Regions from separate parts of the Streptomyces sp. NPDC059897 genome, predicted to be linked through region 2. Evidence: predicted binding sites of a transcription regulator. Region 2 holds the regulator's gene; the other holds the start of a gene.

Region 1 (11,105 bases), on a different contig from region 2:
CGGATGCCCGCGCGGGCGAGCGCGATCGCGTCGCCGCCGATGCCGCAGCACAGGTCGGCCACGGAGCGCACGCCGAGCCGCGCGAAGGCGCCGGCCCGGTACGCCGCCACGCTCGTCCGCGTCGCCTGCTCCACCCCGTTCGGCGTGAAGAACATCCGCCCCGCGTCCTCGGCCCCGAACTTCGCCACCGCCCGCTGCCGCAGCCGCGCCTGGGCGAGCGCGGCGGAAACGAGCTCGGCCGGGTGCTCGCGGCGCAGTTTCGTGGCGAGGGCGAGCTCCTGGGCCGGATCGTGATCGCGGAGTTCGTCGAGCAGGGCCAGGCCCTCGGGGGACAGGAGGGCGGAGAAGTCGGCGGGCGAAGGGGAGGAGCTCACCCGGTCCATTGTGGGCCAGGCGGGCGACGGTGCGCGCCAGGCCGCGGTGTCGGCCCGGGAACGGGCCCGCGAGCTGCCAGGATCCGGCGCCATGCAACTAGTACGACAAAACGAAGAAACCGCCCGAAAGTTGGTCAGGAGGAGACGCGGAAGGAGATGCGGAAGGAGGCGCGGAAGCCCTGGCAGGGCCCTTGGCGTCCGCTTCCTCGGCGCGCTGCTCGCCGCCTCCGCCCTCGCCGCGGGCTGCTCCACCGGCGGCGACACCCGGCCGGCGGAACCGGCCCCCGGCCAGCAGGCGCACAACGGCCTCCAGGGCGCCCCCGCCCGCGCCCTCGACGCGTACGCGACGAAGCTGCGCGACCAGCGGGCCGCCCTCGTCGCGGCGAGCAAGCGCTGGGGCCTCGCCGACGTGCCGCTGACCGCGCCGCCCCCGCCCGCGAGGAAGCCGGTCATCGAGACACGCAAGGGCTTCGAGGTCGAGGGCCAGAAGAAGCTCGGCCTGCCGCCCGTGTTCACGACGATCCCGACCAAGGACAAGGTCGTCTTCCTCACCATCGACGACGGGGCCGAGAAGGACCCGCGGTTCCTGAAGATGATGAGCGAACTGCGCATCCCGTACACGGCCTTCCTGACCGACGCCGAGGTCAGGCCGCGGTACGGCTACTTCAAGCAGATGCAGGCCCGCGGCGTCACCCTCAACAACCACACGCTCCACCACCCGTTCCTGCCCGGCCTGTCGTACGCGCGGCAGAAGCAGGAGATCTGCGGGATGCAGGACGTCATCGAGAAGAAGTACGGCAAGCGGCCCACGGTCTTCCGCCCGCCGTTCGGCGACTACAACCGGGACACCCTGCGCGCCGCCAAGGCCTGCGGCATCGAGTACGCCCCGATCTGGAACGCCGAGGCGTTCGTGGACCGCATGGACTACCGCGAGTGGGACCGCAGCATCCACCCGGGCGACATCCTGCTCACGCACTTCAGGGGCCGCAAGGACTGGAAGGGCACGATGCCCGACATGATCCGCAACCTCATGAAGTACCTCACCGACAGGGGGTACGCGGTGGCGCGCCTGGAGGACTACCTGTGACACCGCGCGGGGTGTGGGCGCGGCTGTCCGGCTGCGCCCTGGCTGTCGTGCTGCTCGCCGGATGCGCGCGGGAGGCCGCCCCGCCCCCACGGCCCGCGCCGGGCGCCGGTGCGGCGGTCCCACCGGTCGTCTCCCGCGTCCCCACCCACGACAAGGTGGTCTTCCTCGCGTACGAGGACGAGGCCGGGCGGGGCTCCCGTCTCGCCGACCTGGTCCGGGACCGGCGCCTCCCGGTCTCGCTGTTCCTCGCGGGCCCCGGCGGGACCGGCCTCGGCGAACTGAGCGCACTGGGCGCCCGGGTGCAGAACCGCACCCTCACCCGGCCTCTGCTGCCGGGACTCGGTTACGTCGAGCAGCACGCCGAGATCTGCGGGCAGCGCGACCGCGTGCGGGCCCGCTTCGGGGCGGCGCCGCGACTGCTGCACCCGCCCCGGGGCGCGTACGACGGGAACACGCTCCAGGCGGCGGCCGAGTGCGGCGTCGACGCCATCGTCCTGTGGCGCGGTCCGGAGGACGGCCCGCTGCGGGCCGGGGACATCCTCCGGGCCCGGCCGGAGACGACCCCGCGCCTGCTGCGCCGCATCGAGGCCGAGGGGTACGAGGTGGCGGCCCTGGAGGACTACCTGTGAGCCGGAGCGAAGCCGAACCGGAGCGAAGATCTGGCGTCGATTAGCAGTCCGCTTGACCGAGTGCTAATCGCGGTCATAGTCTCGGCTCTGGCACTCACCAGTGGAGAGTGCCAACAGCGACGGGCAGGTCCGGCACCCGCGACGACGGATCCACCTGGTCGCCACCCCAGACTGTTAACCCCGTGAGATCTCCGAAGGGGGAGACCGGATCGTGACGACCTCCAGCTCCAAGGTTGCCATCAAGCCGCTCGAGGACCGCATTGTGGTCCAGCCGCTCGACGCCGAGCAGACCACGGCCTCTGGCCTGGTCATTCCGGACACCGCGAAGGAGAAGCCCCAGGAGGGCGCCGTCCTCGCCGTGGGTCCCGGCCGCTTCGAGAACGGCGAGCGCCTTCCGCTCGACGTCAAGGTCGGCGACGTCGTGCTGTACAGCAAGTACGGCGGCACCGAGGTGAAGTACAACGGCGACGAGTACCTCGTCCTCTCGGCTCGCGACGTGCTCGCGATCGTCGAGAAGTAATTCACCCGAGCTTTCCCAGCTTCACTGAAGCAGAATGCTTTGAACCGCGCCCCTGGCCCCCGCTGATATTGCCGGGTGCGAGGGGCGCGGTTCGCCTTTTTCGAGAGGACTGACTCAGCTCCATGGCGAAGATCCTGAAGTTCGACGAGGACGCCCGTCGCGCCCTCGAGCGCGGCGTCAACAAGCTTGCCGACACGGTCAAGGTGACGATCGGCCCCAAGGGCCGCAACGTCGTCATCGACAAGAAGTTCGGCGCCCCCACCATCACCAACGACGGCGTCACGATCGCCCGTGAGGTCGAGGTCGAGGACCCGTACGAGAACCTCGGCGCGCAGCTGGTGAAGGAGGTGGCGACCAAGACCAACGACATCGCGGGTGACGGTACGACCACCGCCACCGTGCTCGCCCAGGCCCTGGTCAAGGAAGGCCTGCGCAACGTTGCCGCCGGCGCCTCCCCGGCCGCCCTGAAGAAGGGCATCGACGCCGCGGTCAAGGCCGTGTCCGAGGACCTCCTCGCGACCGCCCGCCCGATCGACGAGAAGTCCGACATCGCCGCCGTCGCCGGTCTGTCCGCCCAGGACAACCAGGTCGGCGAGCTCATCGCCGAGGCGATGGACAAGGTCGGCAAGGACGGTGTCATCACCGTCGAGGAGTCCAACACCTTCGGCCTGGAGCTCGACTTCACCGAGGGCATGGCCTTCGACAAGGGCTACCTGTCCCCGTACTTCGTCACCGACCAGGAGCGTATGGAGGCCGTCCTCGACGACCCGTACATCCTGATCCACCAGGGCAAGATCGGCTCGATCCAGGACATGCTCCCGCTCCTGGAGAAGGTCATCCAGAACGGTGGCTCCAAGCCGCTCCTGATCATCGCCGAGGACGTCGAGGGCGAGGCCCTGTCGACCCTGGTCGTGAACAAGATCCGCGGCACGTTCAACGCCGTCGCGGTCAAGGCCCCCGGCTTCGGCGACCGCCGCAAGGCGATGCTGCAGGACATGGCCACCCTCACCGGTGCCACGGTCATCGCCGAGGAGGTCGGCCTCAAGCTCGACCAGGCCGGTCTCGAGGTGCTCGGCACCGCGCGCCGCGTGACCATCACCAAGGACGACACCACCATCGTCGACGGTGGCGGCAAGTCCGAGGACGTCCAGGGCCGCGTCGCGCAGATCAAGGCCGAGATCGAGAACACGGACTCGGACTGGGACCGCGAGAAGCTGCAGGAGCGCCTGGCCAAGCTGGCCGGCGGCGTCTGCGTCATCCGCGTCGGTGCCGCGACCGAGGTCGAGCTCAAGGAGAAGAAGCACCGTCTGGAGGACGCCATCTCCGCGACCCGCGCCGCGGTCGAGGAGGGCATCGTCTCCGGTGGTGGCTCCGCCCTGGTGCACGCCTCCAAGGTCCTCGACGACTCCCTCGGCAAGCAGGGCGACGAGGCCACCGGTGTCGCCGTGGTCCGCCGCGCCGTCGTCGAGCCGCTCCGCTGGATCGGCGAGAACGCCGGCCAGGAGGGCTACGTGATCGTCTCCAAGGTCAAGGACCTCGACAAGGGCAACGGCTACAACGCCGCGACCGGCGAGTACGTCGACCTGGTCAAGGCCGGCGTCATCGACCCGGTCAAGGTCACCCGCTCCGCCCTGGAGAACGCCGCCTCCATCGCCTCCCTGCTGCTCACGACCGAGACCCTGGTCGTCGAGAAGCCGGCTGAGGAGGAGCCCGAGGCCGGTGGCCACGGGCACGGCCACGCCCACTGAGGCACGCCGCTCCGGCTGACGCAGACCGAGGCCCGGACCCCGTATCGCACGGGGCCGGGCCTCGGCCGTTTCCGTATCTCTGTCTCTTCTCTATCTCTCCGCCCCGTGGCGAAGGGGCAACTCCCTTACTGGGGGCCGTACTTGCGGCCCGTCCGCGAGGTGATCCCGCCGAGCAGGGAGCGCGGCGCCACCTTCACGACACCCATCAGCGCCTTGTACCGCGGATCCGGGATCGACAGCGACTTGCCGCGCGCGAGATCCGCCAGCGCCGCCGCCACCAGCTTGTCCGCGTCGAGCCACATCCACTTCGGGATGTTCCCCGTGCCCATTCCGGCGCGCTCGTGGAACTCCGTACGCACGAATCCCGGGCACAGCGCCATCAGCCGGACCCCGCTGCCCGCGAGGTCCTTCGCCGCGCCCTGCGTGAACTGCACGACCCACGCCTTCGACGCGCCGTAGGTGCCGCGGGGCACGAAGGCCGCCACGGACGCCACGTTCACGACGCCGCCGCGGCCGCGCTCGCGCATCGCCCCCGCGGCCGCCGACGTCAGCCGCAGCACCGCCTCGCAGTGCACCTTCAGCATCGTCAGCTCGTCGGCCATCGGGACTTCCAGGTACTGGCCCTTGTTGCCGAACCCGGCGTTGTTCACGAGCAGATCGACCGCCGCCTTACGGTCCGTCAGCCGGGCCTCGACCGCCGCGATTCCGTCCTCCGTGGCCAGGTCGGCGGTGAGCACCTCGGCCTCGATGCCGTGCGCGTCGTGCAGCTCGGTCGCCTGCTCGTGCAGCCGCTTGGTGTCGCGCGCGACGAGCACCAGGTTGTGGCCGTCGGTGGCGAGCCGTCGTGCGAAGGCGGCGCCGATGCCCGCGGTGGATCCGGTGATCAGGGCGGTAGTCATGGGCCAAGGTTATGAGCACGGACCGGTGCCCGTGATCACACCCCCGGGGGCGGAGGCCACGGTTCCCTTTTCGGGGGGCCGGGGTGGCGGTTGTGGTGAGGGGTGCGCGGGGCCGGGGGTGCTTTGCCGGGGTGGTGGCTGTGGTGAGGGTTGCGGGGGGCCGGGGTGGTGCCTTGCTGGGGTGGCGGCTGTCGTGAGGGGTACGGGGAACCGGGGTGGCGCTTCCCGGAGTCGACGCCCGCCGTGAGGGTTTCGCGGGACCGGGGTGTCGCTTGCCGGGGTGACGCCTGTCGTGAGGTTTCCGCGGCACGGCCTATTGCCCCGGTCCCCGCTCATCTCCCACCCGCCCGCCCCCTCCGGGGGCTTCGGCCCCCGTGGCCCCGGGGCCGTGCCGGGGCGGGGCTCGCCGTGTCCGTCACGTGGCGCCGAGGTTCGGACTTGTTACGCGGCACCGGGTGCCGGGTGTACCGGGGCCGCGGCCGACTTCTACGTTGCGCGGCACCGGGGGCCGCCTTGCCCACCCTGCCGCCCCAGGCGGCAGATTGCCCAAGGCGGTGGCGGTCGAGCGCATCGGGTGGGGAAGCGGGCCGGGCGGCGGTTGCCCAAGTCGGGTGCGGTCGCCTGTAACGGGTGGGGAGGCGGGCGGGCGGCGTTTGGCCAAGGTGGGCGCGGTCGAGCGCATCGGGTGGGAGGCGGGCTGGCGGCGGGTGCCCAACGTGGGTGCGGTCGGCCGTGACGGGTGGGGAGGTGGACCTGGCGGCAGATTGCCCAAGGCGGTTGCGGCCAGGCGCATCGGGTGGGGAGGCGGATCTGGCGGTGGTTGCTCAAGGTGGGCGTGGTCGTCCGCAAGGGGCGGGGAGGCGTCCCGGCGGTGGTTGCCCAAGTCGGGTGCACCCGACGCAACGGGCAGGGAAGCTGGCCCGCGGCAGATTGCCCAAGACGGGGACAGCGTCGACGGCCACGGGCGGGGCGTCGGTACCTGGTGGGGGAGTGTGCAAGTCGGGTGCGTCCGACCGCAACAGGCGGGGAACCGGGCGGCCCGGCAGCGGGTCGCCGCAGGCGAGGGTGAAACCCCGTGGGGCCGACGCCCCTGGAGGGGGCGGGTGGGTGGGAGATGGGCGGCGGAGACAGGCGAGGGCACCGGCAGGGCCGTCGCCTGCGGGCGCGCGGGGCGAATCAAGCCCCGCTCCGGGAGGAGACACACCGGGGCCGGGGCCGGGGCGTAGCCCCGCAGGCGTAACGCCGGTTCGGCGAATTCAGCCCCGCCGGCGATTGAGGCGCGGGGTCCGGGGCACAGCCCCGTGGCCGTAACGCCGGTACCGGGTCCAGTGCACAACCCCGAGGCCGTAACGCCGGTGCCGCAGAATCAGCCCCGCCGACGATTGGGCGCGGAGCCCCGTGGCGTAGGAACGGTCGGCCGCGACCGTGCCTACGAGCCGTACTTCTCGACGTACTCCCGCGCGGAGCGCCTCGCCTCGGGATGCAGCGCATCACCCGCGGCCAACAGCTGAGGAAGCAGCTTCCGGTCGAGCGTCACCGCCCGGAACTGCACCGCCACCGTCACCTCGTGCTCCGGCCGATGCACGACCTCGATGGCGTCGCCCGCACGGATCTCGCCCGGTTCGATCACCCGCAGGTACGCCCCCGGCGCCCCCTCCTGCGTGAACCGCTTGACCCATCCCCGCTCACCCAGATGCCCCTGGAAGGTCCGGCACGGGATCCGCCCGGACGTCACCTCAAGGACCAGCTCCGCCCCGATCCGCCAGCGCTCGCCGATCTTCGCGCCCGACACGTCGACCCCCTCCGTCGTGAGATTCTCGCCGAACGCGCCGCCGGCCAGCGGACGGCCGAGCTCCTTGCTCCACGCGTCCAGGTCCTCACGCGCGTACGCGTACACCGCCTGGTGGTCCCCGCCGTGGTGCCGCAGGTCGCACACCGCGTCCCCCGCGAGCCCGCTCGCGCCGGTCCCCTTGGTGCCGGGCGCCGCCACCCGTACGGGGCCGGTGACCGGGCGCTTGTCGATGCCCGTGACACCCTCGGGCTGGTCCGTGTAATCGACGGTCTTGGGTCGGCCGAGGTTGAGCGACAGAAGCTTCATGCGCGGAACGCTACGGGACCGCCACCCAAAGCCGCCACGCATTATCCGGCACATTCTCCAAGTTTCGCTTATGCTTGAGGGGTGATCGAGGCCCGTCATCTCCGTGTCCTGCGCGCCGTCGCCGCCACCGGCTCCTTCTCCGCGGCGGCACGCGAGCTGGGCTGCACCCAGCCCGCCGTGAGCCAGCAGATGAAGGCACTGGAGTCGTCGGCGGGTACGCCGCTGCTCATCCGCACCGGGCGCGAGATGCGGCTGACGCAGGCCGGCGAGGCCCTCGTGCGGCACGCGTCGGGCATCCTCGCCGGGCTCACCGCCGCCGAGGAGGAGATCGCCGCGATCGCGGGACTGAGGGCGGGGCGCGTTCGGCTCGTGTCCTTCCCCAGTGGCAGTTCGACGCTCGTCCCCACCGCCCTCGCCGCCCTGCGCGCCGAACACCCCGGCACGCGCGTGTCGCTGGTGGAGGCGGAGCCTCCGCGCTCCGTCGAGATGCTGCGCGAGGGCGACTGCGACGTCGCGCTCGCCTTCCGCTACGAGGGGGCGCACGCCGCCGAGGACTGGGACGACCTCGTCGTACGGACGCTGTTCGCGGACCGGCTCGTCGGGCTCGTCCCCGAGGGGCACCCGCTGGCCGGCGCGGGCTCGGTCACCATCGACGCGTTCGCGGACGAGCCGTGGATCGCGGGCTGCCCGCGCTGCCGCCGCCAGCTGGTCGAGGTGTGCAGGGGCGCCGGGTTCGCCCCCCGGATCGACTTCGCGACGGACGACTATCCGGCGGTCGTCGGGCTCGTCAGCGCCGGTCTCGGCGTGGCGGTCCTCCCCGAACTGGCCATCGAGTCCGTTCGCCCCAAGGGTGCACGCACAGTGACCGTCGAGCCCCCGGTGCGCCGCGAGATCGTCGCGCTCACGCTGCCCGACCTGGCGCAGGTGCCCGCGGTCGGCGCGACCCTCGAGCACCTGGCGAAGGCCGCGACACGCTGAAACCGGAGGTGGGCGCACCTCGGCGCGCCCACGTCCACGGTCCTTGCAGAAACGTTCCTTCAGTTGCGTGCGCCGCTTGTGGCGGCATGTCCTCCACTCGGGGCCGATGCCGTGACAAGCCTGTTCCTGGCCCGTCCCATGAGCTCTTCGCGCTCGTCCTCGGTGAGGCCGCCCCACACGCCGTACGGCTCACGCACCTGTAGGGCGTGAGCAGCGCACTCCGCGCGCACCGGGCACCTCATGCAGACCTCCTTGGCCGAGTTCTCACGGGCGCTGCGTGCCGCCCCACGCTCGCCCTCCGGGTGGAAGAAGAGCGAGCTGTCCACCCCGCGGCAGGCCGCGAGGAGCTGCCAGTCCCACAGATCGGCGTTCGGTCCGGGAAGGCGGGAGAAATCTGCCATTGCTGTGTCCCCTTGTAGCCGTTCAGACGCGGATACGGTGCCCATGACCGTACATCTACTGTCTAAGGAGATGAAAATATGACTCATTGCGAATCTAGCTACAGACACCAGCAAAAGGAAGGAAAACCTTCCAAATGGGGCATAGCTTGTGATGAAACCTTGTGGGTCCGTCGCGCTGTCCGCACCGTGTTCGCGCCCTCACGTAGAGTGCCGAAGGAGGCCGTCGGACCCGTAACTCTTTCGAGTGACCGTCGTTGAGAGTGCGGAGGCGGTTGAATGAACAAGCGCTCGGGCATGTGTCCGATTGCCTTGTTGAGTGTCGACCGCACAGGTGACGATTCGTACACAGCCTGGAGGCTCAAGGTGACGCGCATCAGCTGCGGAGGGCGGTCATGACATCCGTCCTCGTCTGCGACGACTCCCCGCTTGCCCGAGAGGCGCTCCGTCGGGCGGTTGCGACCGTCCCCGGCGTCGAGCGCGTGACGACCGCGGCCAACGGCGAGGAAGTCCTCCGCCGCTGGGGTGCGGACCGCTCGGACCTGATTCTGATGGACGTACGCATGCCCGGTCTGGGCGGCGTCGAGACAGTACGGCGGCTGCTCTCCGCCGATCCCGGTGCGCGCATCATCATGCTCACCGTGGCCGAGGACCTGGACGGCGTGGCCCTCGCGGTCGCCGCCGGCGCCCGGGGCTATCTGCACAAGGACGCCTCGCGCGCCGAACTGCGGGCCACGGTGACGCAGGCGCTCGCCGACCCGACCTGGCGACTCGCCCCGCGCAGACTGCGCTCGGCCGAGATGGGGGCCGCCCCCACGCTCACCGCGCGGGAGATCCAGGTGCTCGAGGGCATGAGCCACGGACGGTCCAACGCCGAGATCGGGCGTGAGCTGTTCCTCTCCGAGGACACGGTCAAGACGCACGCGCGTCGCCTGTTCAAGAAGCTCGGCGCCTCGGACCGCGCGCACGCGGTGGCGCTCGGGTTCCGCTGGGGCCTGGTTCGCTGACGAGCCGCTGATCGGCACACCCCCGCGCCCTCCGGGGCGCGGTGGACCCGCCGTGAGGGACGCCGCTCCGGCCCGTCGCGCCGCGCTTTTCGACGCTTCGCGCGCGATGCCGCATCCTTGGGGGTGTGGAGTTCCTCGGGGACGAGTCGGGCGAGCAGGGTCAGCGAGAGGGGAGGGCGCAGGAGATGAGTTCCGGCGCACCTGCTCATAACGCTTCGGTGCACAACTACGGGCACGGTGTCACGGACCGAAAGGCGTCGGGGCACCATGGACCGATGCGTGACGACGAGGCAGCGACTCCCCAGGGGGTCATCGGTACGCTCGTCGGCCGCGCCGTGGACGGCGACGAGCAGGCCACGCACGACCTGCTCGCACACGTCCACCCCCTCGCGATCCGCTACTGCCGCACGCGTCTTTCCCGACTTCCGGGGGACGCGCGGCACTTCGTGGAGGATCTCGCCCAGGAGGTCTGCGTCGCGGTGCTGCTCGCGCTGCCGCGCTACAAGGACACCGGGCGGCCCTTCGAGGCCTTCGTCTTCGCCATCGCCGCGCACAAGGTCGCCGACCTGCAGCGGGCCGCCATGCGCGGCCCCGGTTCCACGGCCGTGCCCTCCGACGAGATGCCGGAGCGGCCCGACGACTCGCTCGGCCCCGAGGAGCGGGCGCTGCTCAACAGCGATGCCGCGTGGGCCAAGAAGCTGCTCGCCAACCTTCCGCAGAACCAGCGGGAACTGCTCCTGCTGCGCATCGCCGTCGGGCTCACCGCCGAGGAGACCGGGCAGATGTTGGGCATGTCACCCGGCGCCGTACGCGTCGCGCAGCACCGGGCCCTGAGTCGGCTCCGCGCGCTCGCCGAGCAGTAGCACGAGACGTCGGCCACGCACGTGTGAACGTCCAAAGAACGCCGATGATCTTGATCGTGGAATGAGACGCCCCTGCGGGCCGTTAGCATGGACATCCGCACCGATCAAGGCCATTTGGGGAAGGTGTCATGACTGCAAACGTCGACGGAGTGCCCGAGAAATTCGCGACACTCGGGCTGACCTACGACGACGTGCTGCTGCTGCCGGGCGCGTCGGACATGGCGCCCGACCAGATCGACACCGCCTCGCACGTCTCGAAGAACGTGCGGGTGAACATCCCGCTGCTGTCCGCCGCGATGGACAAGGTCACCGAGTCCCGCATGGCGATCGCCATGGCGCGGCAGGGTGGCGTGGGTGTCCTGCACCGCAACCTGTCGATCGCCGACCAGGCGAACCAGGTGGACCTCGTCAAGCGCTCCGAGTCCGGCATGGTCACCGACCCGATCACGGTGCACCCGGACGCGACGCTCGCCGAGGCCGACGCGATCTGCGCCAAGTTCCGCA
Region 2 (11,105 bases):
GGGAAGCTCCCGCGCGAGCCGGTGCCCCTGCCCCGCCCACAGCGCCATGCCCTGCGGGTCACCGGCCTTGGCGGCGGCCTTGCGCAGCGGCGACGTCATGTGGTGGACCTGCGGGTACGCGGCGGGGGCGTACGGGCCGTGCTCGCGCATGAACCGGTTGACGAGGCCGCGCGCGGGACGCCCGGAGAAGGCCCGCGTCAGCTCGGTCCGGTGGAACAGCGGGTTGGTCATGGCCTGCTTGTGCGGCTCCGGCGCACCGGACTCCGGGGTGACCAGGAACGCGGTGCCGAGCTGCGCGAGGTCGGCACCGGCCGCGAGCACCGCGGCGATCTGCGCGCCGCGCATGATCCCGCCTGCGGCGATGATCGGCAGCTGCACGGCCTCGCGGACCTGCGCGATCAGCGAGAGGAGACCGATACCGCTGCCGTCGGCCTCCGGGTTGTCCCGGTGCGTGCCCTGGTGCCCGCCGGCCTCGATGCCCTGTACGCAGACCAGGTCGGCGGCGGCCTCCTGCGCGGCCTGCGCCTCCTCCACCGTCGTGACGGTGACGCCGACCTTCGTGCCGACGCGCTGCAGGGCCTGGACGACCGCGCGCCGGGGGCAGCCGAAGGTGAAGGTGACGAGCGGGACGGGGTCGTCGACGAGGATCGCCAGCTTGGCGTCGTAGCCGTCGTCGCTGCAGCTGTCGGTCTCGCCGAGCGGGGTGCGGTACCAGGTGGCCTCGCCGGCCAGCTGGTTGCGGTAGACCTCGACGGTGGCCGGGTCCGCGTGCTCGGTCTGCGGCATGAAGAGGTTCACGCCGAACGGGCGGCCGGTGAGCGCCCGCACCTGTTTGATCTCCTGGTACATCCCGTCGGCCGTTTTGTACCCGGCGGCGAGGAACCCGAGCCCTCCGGCCTCGGCCACGGCGGCGACCAGGGCGGGTTGCGAAGCGCCGCCCGCCATGGGGGCCTGCACGATCGGAAGGGGGCAGAGATCGGTCAGTGCGGAGGACATGCCCGCATCGTGCCACGTCCCCTCCGGGGCGCCGAATCGACCGGGCCCCCGTCCCCCCACGCCTCGGGGCTCCGCCCCGGACCCCGCGCCTCAATCGCCGGCGGGGCTTGATTTGGTCGACCATCTCAAGCCCCTGCGGCGATTGAGCAGCGGGGTCCGGGGCGGAGCCCCGAGGCCGTAACGCCGGTGCGGCGTACACGGGTGGCTCAACGGCCGTTGAACGCGTCCTTCAGACGGGAGAACAGGCCCTGCTGGCCCGGCTGGAACTGCCCCGTGGGCCGCTCCTCGCCGCGCAGCTTCGCCAGCTCCCGCAGCACCCGCTCCTGCTCCGGGTCCAGCTTCTGCGGCGTCATGACCTCGACGTGCACGATGAGGTCACCGCGGCCGCCGCCCCGCAGATGCGTGACACCGCGCCCGTGCAGCGGAACCGACTGGCCGGACTGGGTGCCGGGCCGGATGTCGATCTCCTCCGTGCCGTCGAGCGTCTCCAGCGGCACCTTCGTGCCGAGGGCCGCCGCCGTCATCGGGATGGTGACCGTGCAGTGCAGGTCGTCGCCGCGCCGCTGGAAGGTCGGGTGCGGCAGCTCGTGGATCTCCACGTACAGGTCACCGGCGGGGCCGCCGCCGGGGCCGACCTCGCCCTCGCCCGCGAGCTGGATCCGCGTGCCGTTGTCCACACCGGCCGGGATCTTCACCGTGAGCGTGCGACGCGACCGGATGCGGCCGTCACCGGCACACTCCGGGCACGGCGTCGGGACGACCGTCCCGAAGCCCTGGCACTGCGGGCACGGCCGCGAGGTCATGACCTGGCCGAGGAAGGACCGCGTCACCTGCGAGACCTCACCGCGACCGCGACACATGTCGCAGGTCTGCGCCGAGGTGCCGGGCGCCGCGCCCTCACCGCTGCAGGTCGTGCAGACCACAGCCGTGTCGACCTGGATGTCCTTGGTGGTGCCGAAGGCCGCCTCGTCCAGCTCGACCTCGAGCCGGATCATGGCGTCCTGACCACGGCGCGTGCGGGACCGGGGTCCCCGCTGCGACGCCGTGCCGAAGAAGGCATCCATGATGTCCGAGAAGTTCCCGAACCCGCCGGCGCCGAAGCCACCGGCCCCGCCGCCTCCGCCGGCCTGCGACAGGGGGTCGCCCCCGAGGTCGTAGACCTGCTTCTTCTGCGGGTCGGAGAGCACCTCGTAGGCGGCGTTGATCTCCTTGAAGCGCTCCTGAGTCTTCGGGTCCGGATTCACATCCGGGTGAAGCTCACGCGCCAGCCTTCGGAAGGCCTTCTTGATTTCGTCCTGGGAAGCGTCGCGGCGCACGCCGAGTACGGCGTAGTAGTCCGTGGCCACTTACGACTCCGCCAGGATCTGTCCGACGTAACGTGCCACTGCGCGTACTGCTCCCATCGTTCCCGGGTAATCCATGCGGGTCGGGCCGACCACGCCGAGCTTGGCCACTGCCTCGCCGCCCGAACCGTAGCCGACCGACACGACGGACGTGGAGTTGAGTCCCTCATGGGCGTTCTCATGACCGATCCGTACGGCCATGCCCGAATCTCCCAGCTCGCCAAGGAGCTTGAGGAGCACGACCTGCTCCTCCAAGGCTTCCAGAACGGGCCGGATGGTGAGGGGAAAATCATGTCCGAAGCGAGTGAGATTGGCGGTACCGCCGATCATCAGCCGCTCCTCGGTCTCCTCGACGAGTGTCTCCAGAAGAGTGGAGAGCACCGTGGAGACCGTGCCCCGGTCCTCCTGCTCGAAGGCTTCGGGCAGGTCCTGCACCAGCTGCGGCACATCGGCGAACCTGCGGCCCGCGACACGGCTGTTCAGCCGGGCCCGCAGATCCGCGAGGGACGTCTCACCGAAGGGTGCCGGGCAGTCGATCATCCGCTGCTCCACGCGCCCGGTGTCCGTGATCAGTACGAGCATCAGACGGGCGGGCGCGAGCGAGAGCAGCTCGACATGGCGCACGGTGGACCGGGTCAGGGACGGGTACTGGACGATCGCCACCTGCCGCGTGAGCTGCGCGAGCAGCCGCACGGTGCGGCCGACGACGTCGTCGAGATCGACGGCGCCGTCCAGGAAATTCTGGATGGCGCGCCGCTCGGGCGCGGCCATCGGCTTCACGGCGGTGAGCTTGTCGACGAACAGGCGGTAGCCCTTGTCGGTGGGGATGCGCCCGGCACTGGTGTGCGGCTGGGCGATGAACCCCTCGTCCTCCAGGGCCGCCATGTCGTTGCGCACGGTCGCCGGCGAGACCCCGAGCTTGTGCCGCTCGGTGAGCGCCTTGGAGCCGACGGGCTCCTCGGTGCCGACGTAGTCCTGGACGATGGCGCGCAGCACTTCGAGCCTGCGTTCATTGAGCATCGGCGCACACCTCCAGAAACAGCCGTTGCGTTCGTTGCCTGCGATCTTCCTGCTTTGGCACTCCCTGTGGGCGAGTGCCAATCGTCCCCGGCTCAGTGTACGGCCGGTGGGTACGGGCCCGGCAAGGGCGCTAGCGTCGAGGTATGGAGTTCGCGCAACGTATCGATTGGGCCTCGCCGGGCTGGGAGGGGCTCGCGCCGAATGTGGGGCGGGTGCGGCTGCCCGGCTGGGACTGCACGACCGGCCTCGTGGTCGGTGAAGACGCGGCGCTCTTGATCGACACCGGATCCTCACTGCGTGAAGGCGCCCGGCTGCGCGCCGACGCCCGCGCGCTCCTCGGGGCACACGGGAGAGTGACGCATGTCGCTCTGACCCATCCGCATTTCGACCACGTCCTCGGCACGGCCGCGTTCGCGGGGGTCGAGGTGTACGGGGCGGTGGGCATCGACGCCCTCTTCGCGCGCGGCGCCGAGGGGCTGCGCGCCGACGCCGTGCGCCACGGGGTGCCCCCGGAGGAGGCGGCCGAGGCGGTCGACATCCTCGTCACCCCGCCGCACCGGGTGTGCGGGGAGTGGACGCTCGACCTGGGCGGCGGTGTGACGGTGCTGCTGGCGAACATCGGCCCGGCGCACAGCGGCCACGATCTGGCGGTGCTCGTCCCCGGCGGGCCCGGCGGCCCGGAGGTCGTCTTCTGCGGCGACCTGGTGGAGGAGTCGGGCGAACCGCAGGCGGGCCGGGACGCGGCGCCGGGCCACTGGCCCGCGGCGCTCGACCGGCTCCTCGACCTCGGCGGCGAGGACGCGGTGTACGTGCCGGGGCACGGTTCGGTGGTGAATGCGGAGTTCGTCCGCGCGCAACGCGCCACATTGGCGACGCGTTTCGGCGTGTCGTAGGCGCGACCTGCGCGTCTCTCTTATCGTCTGCCGGATGCGCCAGTACACCTCTGACCTGACTCCCCCGTGGAAGCGGAACAAGCCGGCCCCCGAGGTGCCTGCCGAACCCGACCTCGTCGTCGAGGAGGTCACCACGGGCTTCTGCGGAGCGGTGATCCGAGTCGAGAAGACGGCGCAGGGGCCGACGGTCACCCTTGAGGACCGCTTCGGCAAGCTCCGGGTGTTCCCGATGGAGCCGCGCGGCTTCATGATCGACGGCAAGGTCGTCACCCTCGTACGTCCCTCGGCGCCGGCCCCGACCGGGCCGGCCCGCAGCGCGTCCGGTTCGGTGGCGGTGCCCGGCGCCCGCGCCCGGGTGGCCCGCGCGGGCCGCATCTACGTGGAGGGCAAGCACGACGCCGAGCTCATCGAGCGGGTCTGGGGCCACGACCTGCGCATCGAGGGCGTGGCGGTGGAGTTCCTGGAGGGCGTCGACGACCTGCCGGCGGTCGTCTCCGAGTTCGGCCCGGGCCCGGACGCGCGGCTCGGGGTGCTGGTGGACCACCTGGTGCCGGGCTCGAAGGAGTGGCGGATCGCCCAGTCGGTGACGAGCGAGCACGCGCTGGTCGTGGGCCACCCGTACATCGACATCTGGGAGGCGGTGAAGCCCGCCTCCGTGGGCATCGAGGCGTGGCCCCGGGTGCCGCGCGGGCAGGACTGGAAGACGGGGGTGTGCCGGGCGCTCGGGTGGCGGGTGGCGAACACGGGGGAGGCGTGGCAGCACATCCTGTCGCGGGTCCACTCCTACAAGGACCTGGAACCGGAACTCCTCGGCCGCGTGGAGGAACTGATCGACTTCGTGACGGCCCCGGAGTAACGCACCACGGCACCGGGGTTGCGCCCTGGGGCTCCGCCCCGGACCCCGCGCCTCAATCGCCGGCGGGGCTGATTTGCCGCACCGGCGTTGCGCCCTCGGTGCTCCGCCCCGGACCCCGCTGCTCAACCGCCGCAGGGGCTTGATTTACCTGCCCGCACCGCCCCGTTCCCCCGCCCAATTTCCCACCCACACGCCCCCTCCGGGGGCGTCGGCCGCACGGGGCGCCGGGTGCCGCCCCGCCTAGCAATCCGCCGCCCACCACGGCTCCCCACCCGTGACGGCCGGGTGCCGCCCCGCCTTGGGCAATCTGCCGCCTTGGGCGGCAGGGTGGGCAAGGCGGCGCACGGTGCCGCGCAACAAGGACGACGGGCCTCGCCACGGCACCGTGCCGCAACAAAGACGACGGCCCGAGGTCAGTCGACCAGGTCGCGGACCACCGCATCCGCCAGCAGGCGCCCCCGCAGCGTCAGGACCGCGCGGCCCGCGGCGAACGGGTCCGCCTCCAGGAGCCCGTCCCGCAGCGCGCCCCGCGCCGCCGCCAGGCCGTCCGGCCGAAGCAGGGACAAGGGGCAGCCCTCACGGAGCCGCAGCTCAAGGAGGATCCGCTCGACCCGGCGGTCCTCGTCGGCCAGGATCTCCCGCCCGGCCCCGGGCGACCGCCCACCCGCCAGCGCCGCCGCGTACGCACCAGGATGCTTCACGTTCCACCACCGCACCCCGCCCACGTGCGAGTGCGCCCCGGGCCCCGCGCCCCACCAGTCGGCCCCCCGCCAGTACAGCTCGTTGTGGAGGCAGCGCCCGGCCTCGGACGTCGCCCAGTTCGACACCTCGTACCAGTCGAACCCGGCCCCGCCGAGCACCTCGTCGGCGATCAGATAGCGGTCCGCGTGCACGTCGTCGTCGGTCATCGGCACCTCGCCGCGCCGGATCCGCCGCGCGAGCTGCGTGCCCTCCTCGACGATCAGCGCGTACGCCGACACATGGTCGGGCCCCGCCCCGAGCGCCGCGTCCAGCGTGGCCCGCCAGTCGTCGTCCGTCTCTCCGGGCGTGCCGTAGATCAGGTCCAGGTTGACGTGGTCGAACCCGGCCGCCCGCGCCTCCGCGACACAGGCCTCGGGCCGCCCCGGCGTATGCGTCCGGTCGAGGACCTTCAGCACGTGCTGCCGGGCGCTCTGCATGCCGAACGAGATCCGGTTGAAGCCGCCCTCCCGCAGCGTCTCCAGGTACGCCGGGTCCACCGACTCCGGGTTCGCCTCGGTCGTGATCTCCGCGTCGTCCGCGAGCCCGAACTCGTCGCGGATCGACGCCAGCATCCGTACGAGATCGGCGGCCGGAAGGAGCGTCGGCGTACCGCCCCCGACGAAGACCGTGCGCACCGGGCGCGGGTCGTCGCCGAGGACCTTGCGCGCGAGGCGCACCTCGTCGACCAGTGTCTCGGCGTAGTTGTCACGGGACGCGAGCACGCCGCCCGTGCCGCGCAGCTCGGTGGCCGTGTACGTGTTGAAGTCGCAGTAGCCGCAGCGCGTGGCGCAGTACGGGACGTGCAGGTAGAAGCCGAGGGGTCGGGAGCCGGACCCGGCGAGGGCGGACGCGGGCAGCGAACCGTCGTCGGGCACGGGCTCACCGTCGGGAAGTGCGGAAGGCATGACCCCATTGTCCCGCCTCTTCGGGCAAACCCCGCCTCACTGCGCCTGGAGCACCAGCAGCGCCAGGTCGTCGTCCGGCGGGCTGTCCCCGAAGGCGTGCACGAGCCGCCTGATCCGCTCCGCGAGGAGCTGCGCCGTCAGGCCCGCGCACCCGGCGAGCGCCTGCGCGAGCCCGTCGCCGTCGTCGAACTGGAGGGCCCCGCGGCGCCGCTCCGTCACCCCGTCGGTGACGCACAGGAGCGTGTCTCCGGTGTCCATCATGAAGGTCTCGCTCGTGTAGTCCGGGTCGTCGACGACCCCGAGCAGCACCTGCGGCGTGGCCGCGGCGGTGACCTCCCCGCCGGGCCGCATGAGCAGCGGCAGCGGATGCCCGGCGGAGGCGAGCGTGCAGATCACGCCACCCTCCTCGGTGAGCGTCAGCTCGCCGTAGAGGAGGGAGAGGAAGCGGGAGGTGGAGCCCTCCGGCGGCACGCCCCTCCCGTCGACGGCGGCGAGCGCGCGGGCCGCCGCGTCGGAGGCCTCGGTCGCGTCGTCGAGCAGCAGCCTGTTCAGCCGGTCGAGGACCTGCGCGACCTGGTACTCCTCGCGGGCCAGGAGCCGCAGCCAGGGGCGTACGAGGCCGATGACGACGGCGGCCTCGGGGCCCTTGCCCTGGACGTCGCCGAGCGCGAAGCACCAGCGTCCGTCGCCGGCCGGGAACACGTCGTAGAAGTCGCCGCCGGGGCCGCCCGCCTCCTTCGGCTCGTACACGAGGGCGGTTTTGACGCCGGGGATCTCGGCCATGGACGTGGGCAGCAGGCCGCTCTGCAGGATGCGGCTGATGGTGGCCTGCCGGGTGAACCTGCGGGCCGCGCTGACGGCGAGGGCGACGCGCCGGCTGAAGTCCTCGACGAGCCCGGTGATCTCGTCGGGGAAGCGGTGCAGTCCGGAGCGGCCGATCAGCAGGATGCCGAGGGCGCGGCCGCCCGCGGAGAGCCGGTAGGCGAGCGCGGAGCCCGAGCCCTCGGTGCCGAGGCCGCCCTGCGTGTCGAAGGGCCAGGGCACGGGGACGGCGCCGGAGAGTCGGTCGGGCAGCCGCGGGGGCTCCTTCTCCAGGAGTCCGCGGAGCTCCTCGGTCCGCTGTTCGTGGGTGTGCCAGACGCGGGCGAGCCGGGGCAGCTGCATCGGGCCCCCGCCCAGCGCGTCGTGCTCGACGACGCCCGGCAGGCCGCGGCCCTCCTCCTCGTAGAACCAGATGGCGCACCAGTCGGCGAGCCGGGGGACGAGGAGCTGGCCGACGAGGGCGGCGACCATGTCCTCGTCGAGCTGGCCCGCGAGCAGGTCGGAGGCCTCGGCGAGGAAGGAGAGCGCGCCGCGGTTGATCCAGTCCTGGTCCTGGGGGGCGCGCCGGGACGCGGGTGCCAGGATCTCCGCGGCGCGCAAGCCCCTTTGCAGGCTGCGCATGCGGGCCGGGGTGTCGGGAGTTTCGGCGGCGGCCGTCGGGGCGTCGGCGGGGATGCGGGCCCAGACGGTCTTGGTGCCGTGCCCGTACGTGATGCCCCACAACTCGGAGAGGGAGGCCACGAGTTGGAGCCCGCGGCCGTACTCGGGGGTCTCCGGGGAGCGGAAGCCCCGGTCGTTGCGGACGGCGCGGGCCGGGTGCCGGTCGGTGACCTCGACGACGAGCCCGGCGGTGGCGCTGCCGTCGGGGGCGGGGCCCTCCAGGCGGCACAGGAGGTCGACCCCGGTGCCCGCGTGCACGACGGCGTTGGTGACGAGTTCGCTGAGCACGACGGTCGCGTCGTCCATGAGGCGGCCGTCGAGGGTCAGGGACACCGACAGCTCGGGCAGTTCGGTCCAGTCGGCGAACGCGGCCCGCAGGAAGCGGCGGGCGGCCGCGGGCGCGAGCGGGTTTCCCGGCAGCGACGTGCGCGCGACGATCGGCTCCCCGGCCGGCTGGTCCGGCACGTCCGGGTGGCCGAGAGCGCTCTCCCGCTGGATCGGAATGGAACCCACGTTTCGGCTCCTGAGTAGTTGTGGCAAAGACGCCTCAGGCGACACCGACAGAGTGACAGACTGACCACGCCCATAAGCGCGGAGTTACCTAAGTAGGCCGCTATGAGTGAGAACAGTGGTATGCGTGCACCTCAGAAGGGCTACGGTGACGAAGCCATCCGCCCGAGCGATCTCCGGCCGTTGTTGGCCGCGCTGACGGCTGCCCGGGACGGCACGTTCACTCATGTGCCGTCCACCGCGGACGGGCTGGTCGGTGAACTCGGCGCGACGTTCAACCAGCTCGCGGACCGCAGTCTGCACTTCAATTCCGAACTCGCGCGCGTGCGCAGAGAGATCACCCGGCACGGCCGCCTCGACGAGCGTCTCGACGCCAGTCCGGGGCAGGGCGCCTGGGTGACCCGGGTCGGCGATGTGAACACCATCATCGACGCGCTCGTCGCGCCGACCGCGAACGCCACGCGGGTGCTCGAAGCGGTGGCGGGCGGCGATCTGACCCAGCGTGTCGACCTGCACGACGGATCCCGTCAACTCCGGGGCGATTTACGGCGGTTGGGGCGTTCGGTCAACAAGATGGTGGACCAGCTGTCCCTGTTCACCGGTGAGGTGACGCGGGTGGCCCGCGAGGTGGGCACCGAGGGCAGGCTGGGTGGGCGGGCCAAGGTGACGGGCCTGTCCGGGAGCTGGCGCGATGTGACCGAGGCGGTCAACACCATGGCGTCGCGTCTGACGGCGCAGGTGCGGGACATCGCGCTCGTGACGACGGCGGTGGCGCAGGGCGACCTGACGCGCACGGTGACGATCGAGGCGACGGGCGAGCTGCTCGAACTGAAGCTGACCGTGAACACGATGGTCGACCAGCTCTCCGCGTTCGCCGACGAGGTGACGCGGGTGGCCCGCGAGGTCGGCACCGAGGGCCAGCTGGGCGGGCGCGCCCAGGTCCGCGGCGTCTCCGGCGTCTGGAAGGACCTCACCGACAACGTCAACTTCATGGCGTCGAACCTGACCTCCCAGGTCCGCAACATCGCCCAGGTCACGACCGCCGTGGCCGACGGCGATCTGAGCCAGAAGATCACGGTCGACGCCCAGGGCGAGATCCTGGAGCTGAAGTCGACGATCAATACGATGGTCGACCAGCTCTCCGCCTTCGCCGACGAGGTCACCCGCGTGGCCCGCGAGGTCGGCACCGAGGGCCAGTTGGGCGGGCGCGCCCAGGTCCGCGGCGTCTCCGGCGTCTGGAAGGACCTGACCGACAACGTCAACTTCATGGCCGACAACCTGACGTCGCAGGTGCGCAACATCGCGCTCGTGTCGACGGCGGTGGCGCAGGGCGACCTCGGCAAGAAAATCACCGTCGAGGCGAAGGGCGAGATCCTCGAACTCAAGTCGACGATCAACACGATGGTCGACCAGCTCTCCGCCTTCGCCGACGAGGTCACCCGCGTGGCCCGCGAGGTCGGCACCGAGGGCAACCTCGGCGGCCAGGCGCAGGTCCGCGGCGTGTCAGGGGTCTGGAAGGACCTCACCGACAACGTCAACTTCATGGCGTCGAACCTGACCTCCCAGGTCCGCAACATCGCGCAGGTCACGACCGCCGTGGCGCAGGGCGACCTGTCGAAGAAGATCTCGGTCGACGCGCGCGGCGAGATCCTGGAGCTGAAGGACACCGTCAACACGATGGTGGAGCAGCTGCGCGGCTTCGCCGACGAGGTGACCCGGGTGGCCCGCGAGGTCGGCACCGACGGCCGGCTCGGCGGGCGAGCGACCGTGCACGGGGTGTCGGGCGTCTGGAAGGACCTGACCGACAACGTCAACTACATGGCGGACAACCTGACGTCGCAGGTGCGCAACATCGCGCAGGTCGCCACCGCCGTGGCCCAGGGCGACCTGTCGAAGAAGATCGACGTCGACGCGCGCGGCGAGATCCTCGAACTGAAGACGACGATCAACACGATGGTCGACACGCTCTCCTCGTTCTCCTCCGAGGTGACCCGCGTGGCCCGCGAGGTGGGCTCCCAGGGCCAGCTGGGCGGCCAGGCCCGGGTCGAGGGCGTGTACGGCACGTGGAAGCGCCTGACGACGAACGTGAACGAGCTGGCGCTGAACCTGACCACGCAGGTCCGTGCCATCGCCGAGGTCGCCTCCGCGGTGACCTCGGGCGACATGTCCCGCTCGATCACGGTCGACACGCAGGGCGAGGTCGCCGAGCTCAAGGACAACATCAACCTGATGGTGGCCAACCTCCGCGAGACGACCCGCGCGAAGGACTGGCTGGAGTCGAACCTGGCGCGCCTCGCCGCCCTGATGCAGGGCCACCGCGACCTGATGGAGGTCGCCGACCTGATCCTGCGCGAGCTGA

What was found. Region 2 encodes HrcA, which represses chaperone genes, less so after heat shock. Its sites were predicted from a motif close to TTNGCACTCNGNNNNNCNGAGTGCNAA; they were not measured.
Region 1: the regulator HrcA is predicted to act here: its motif matches at 2,131-2,157, upstream of groES (co-chaperone GroES).

The regions. Positions count from the first base shown of each region.
Region 1 covers NZ_JBHWKQ010000003.1:271,984-283,088, forward strand. Annotated here, with positions in the region: gene ACFV9W_RS05795 (methyltransferase domain-containing protein) at 1-383, opposite strand, end outside; gene ACFV9W_RS05800 (polysaccharide deacetylase family protein) at 466-1,461, shown strand; gene ACFV9W_RS05805 (polysaccharide deacetylase family protein) at 1,458-2,090, shown strand; gene groES (co-chaperone GroES) at 2,302-2,610, shown strand; gene groL (chaperonin GroEL) at 2,733-4,358, shown strand; gene ACFV9W_RS05820 (SDR family NAD(P)-dependent oxidoreductase) at 4,484-5,257, opposite strand; gene ACFV9W_RS05825 (MOSC domain-containing protein) at 6,687-7,355, opposite strand; gene ACFV9W_RS05830 (LysR family transcriptional regulator) at 7,437-8,333, shown strand; gene ACFV9W_RS05835 (WhiB family transcriptional regulator) at 8,393-8,734, opposite strand; gene ACFV9W_RS05840 (response regulator transcription factor) at 9,127-9,738, shown strand; gene ACFV9W_RS05845 (sigma-70 family RNA polymerase sigma factor) at 10,014-10,601, shown strand; gene guaB (IMP dehydrogenase) at 10,730-11,105, shown strand, end outside.
Region 2 covers NZ_JBHWKQ010000005.1:278,963-290,067, forward strand. Annotated here, with positions in the region: gene ACFV9W_RS08845 (nitronate monooxygenase) at 1-996, opposite strand, end outside; gene dnaJ (molecular chaperone DnaJ) at 1,203-2,342, opposite strand; gene hrcA (heat-inducible transcriptional repressor HrcA) at 2,343-3,359, opposite strand; gene ACFV9W_RS08860 (MBL fold metallo-hydrolase) at 3,503-4,252, shown strand; gene ACFV9W_RS08865 (DUF3097 domain-containing protein) at 4,287-5,108, shown strand; gene hemW (radical SAM family heme chaperone HemW) at 5,522-6,754, opposite strand; gene ACFV9W_RS08875 (SpoIIE family protein phosphatase) at 6,791-8,749, opposite strand; gene ACFV9W_RS08880 (HAMP domain-containing protein) at 8,852-11,105, shown strand, end outside.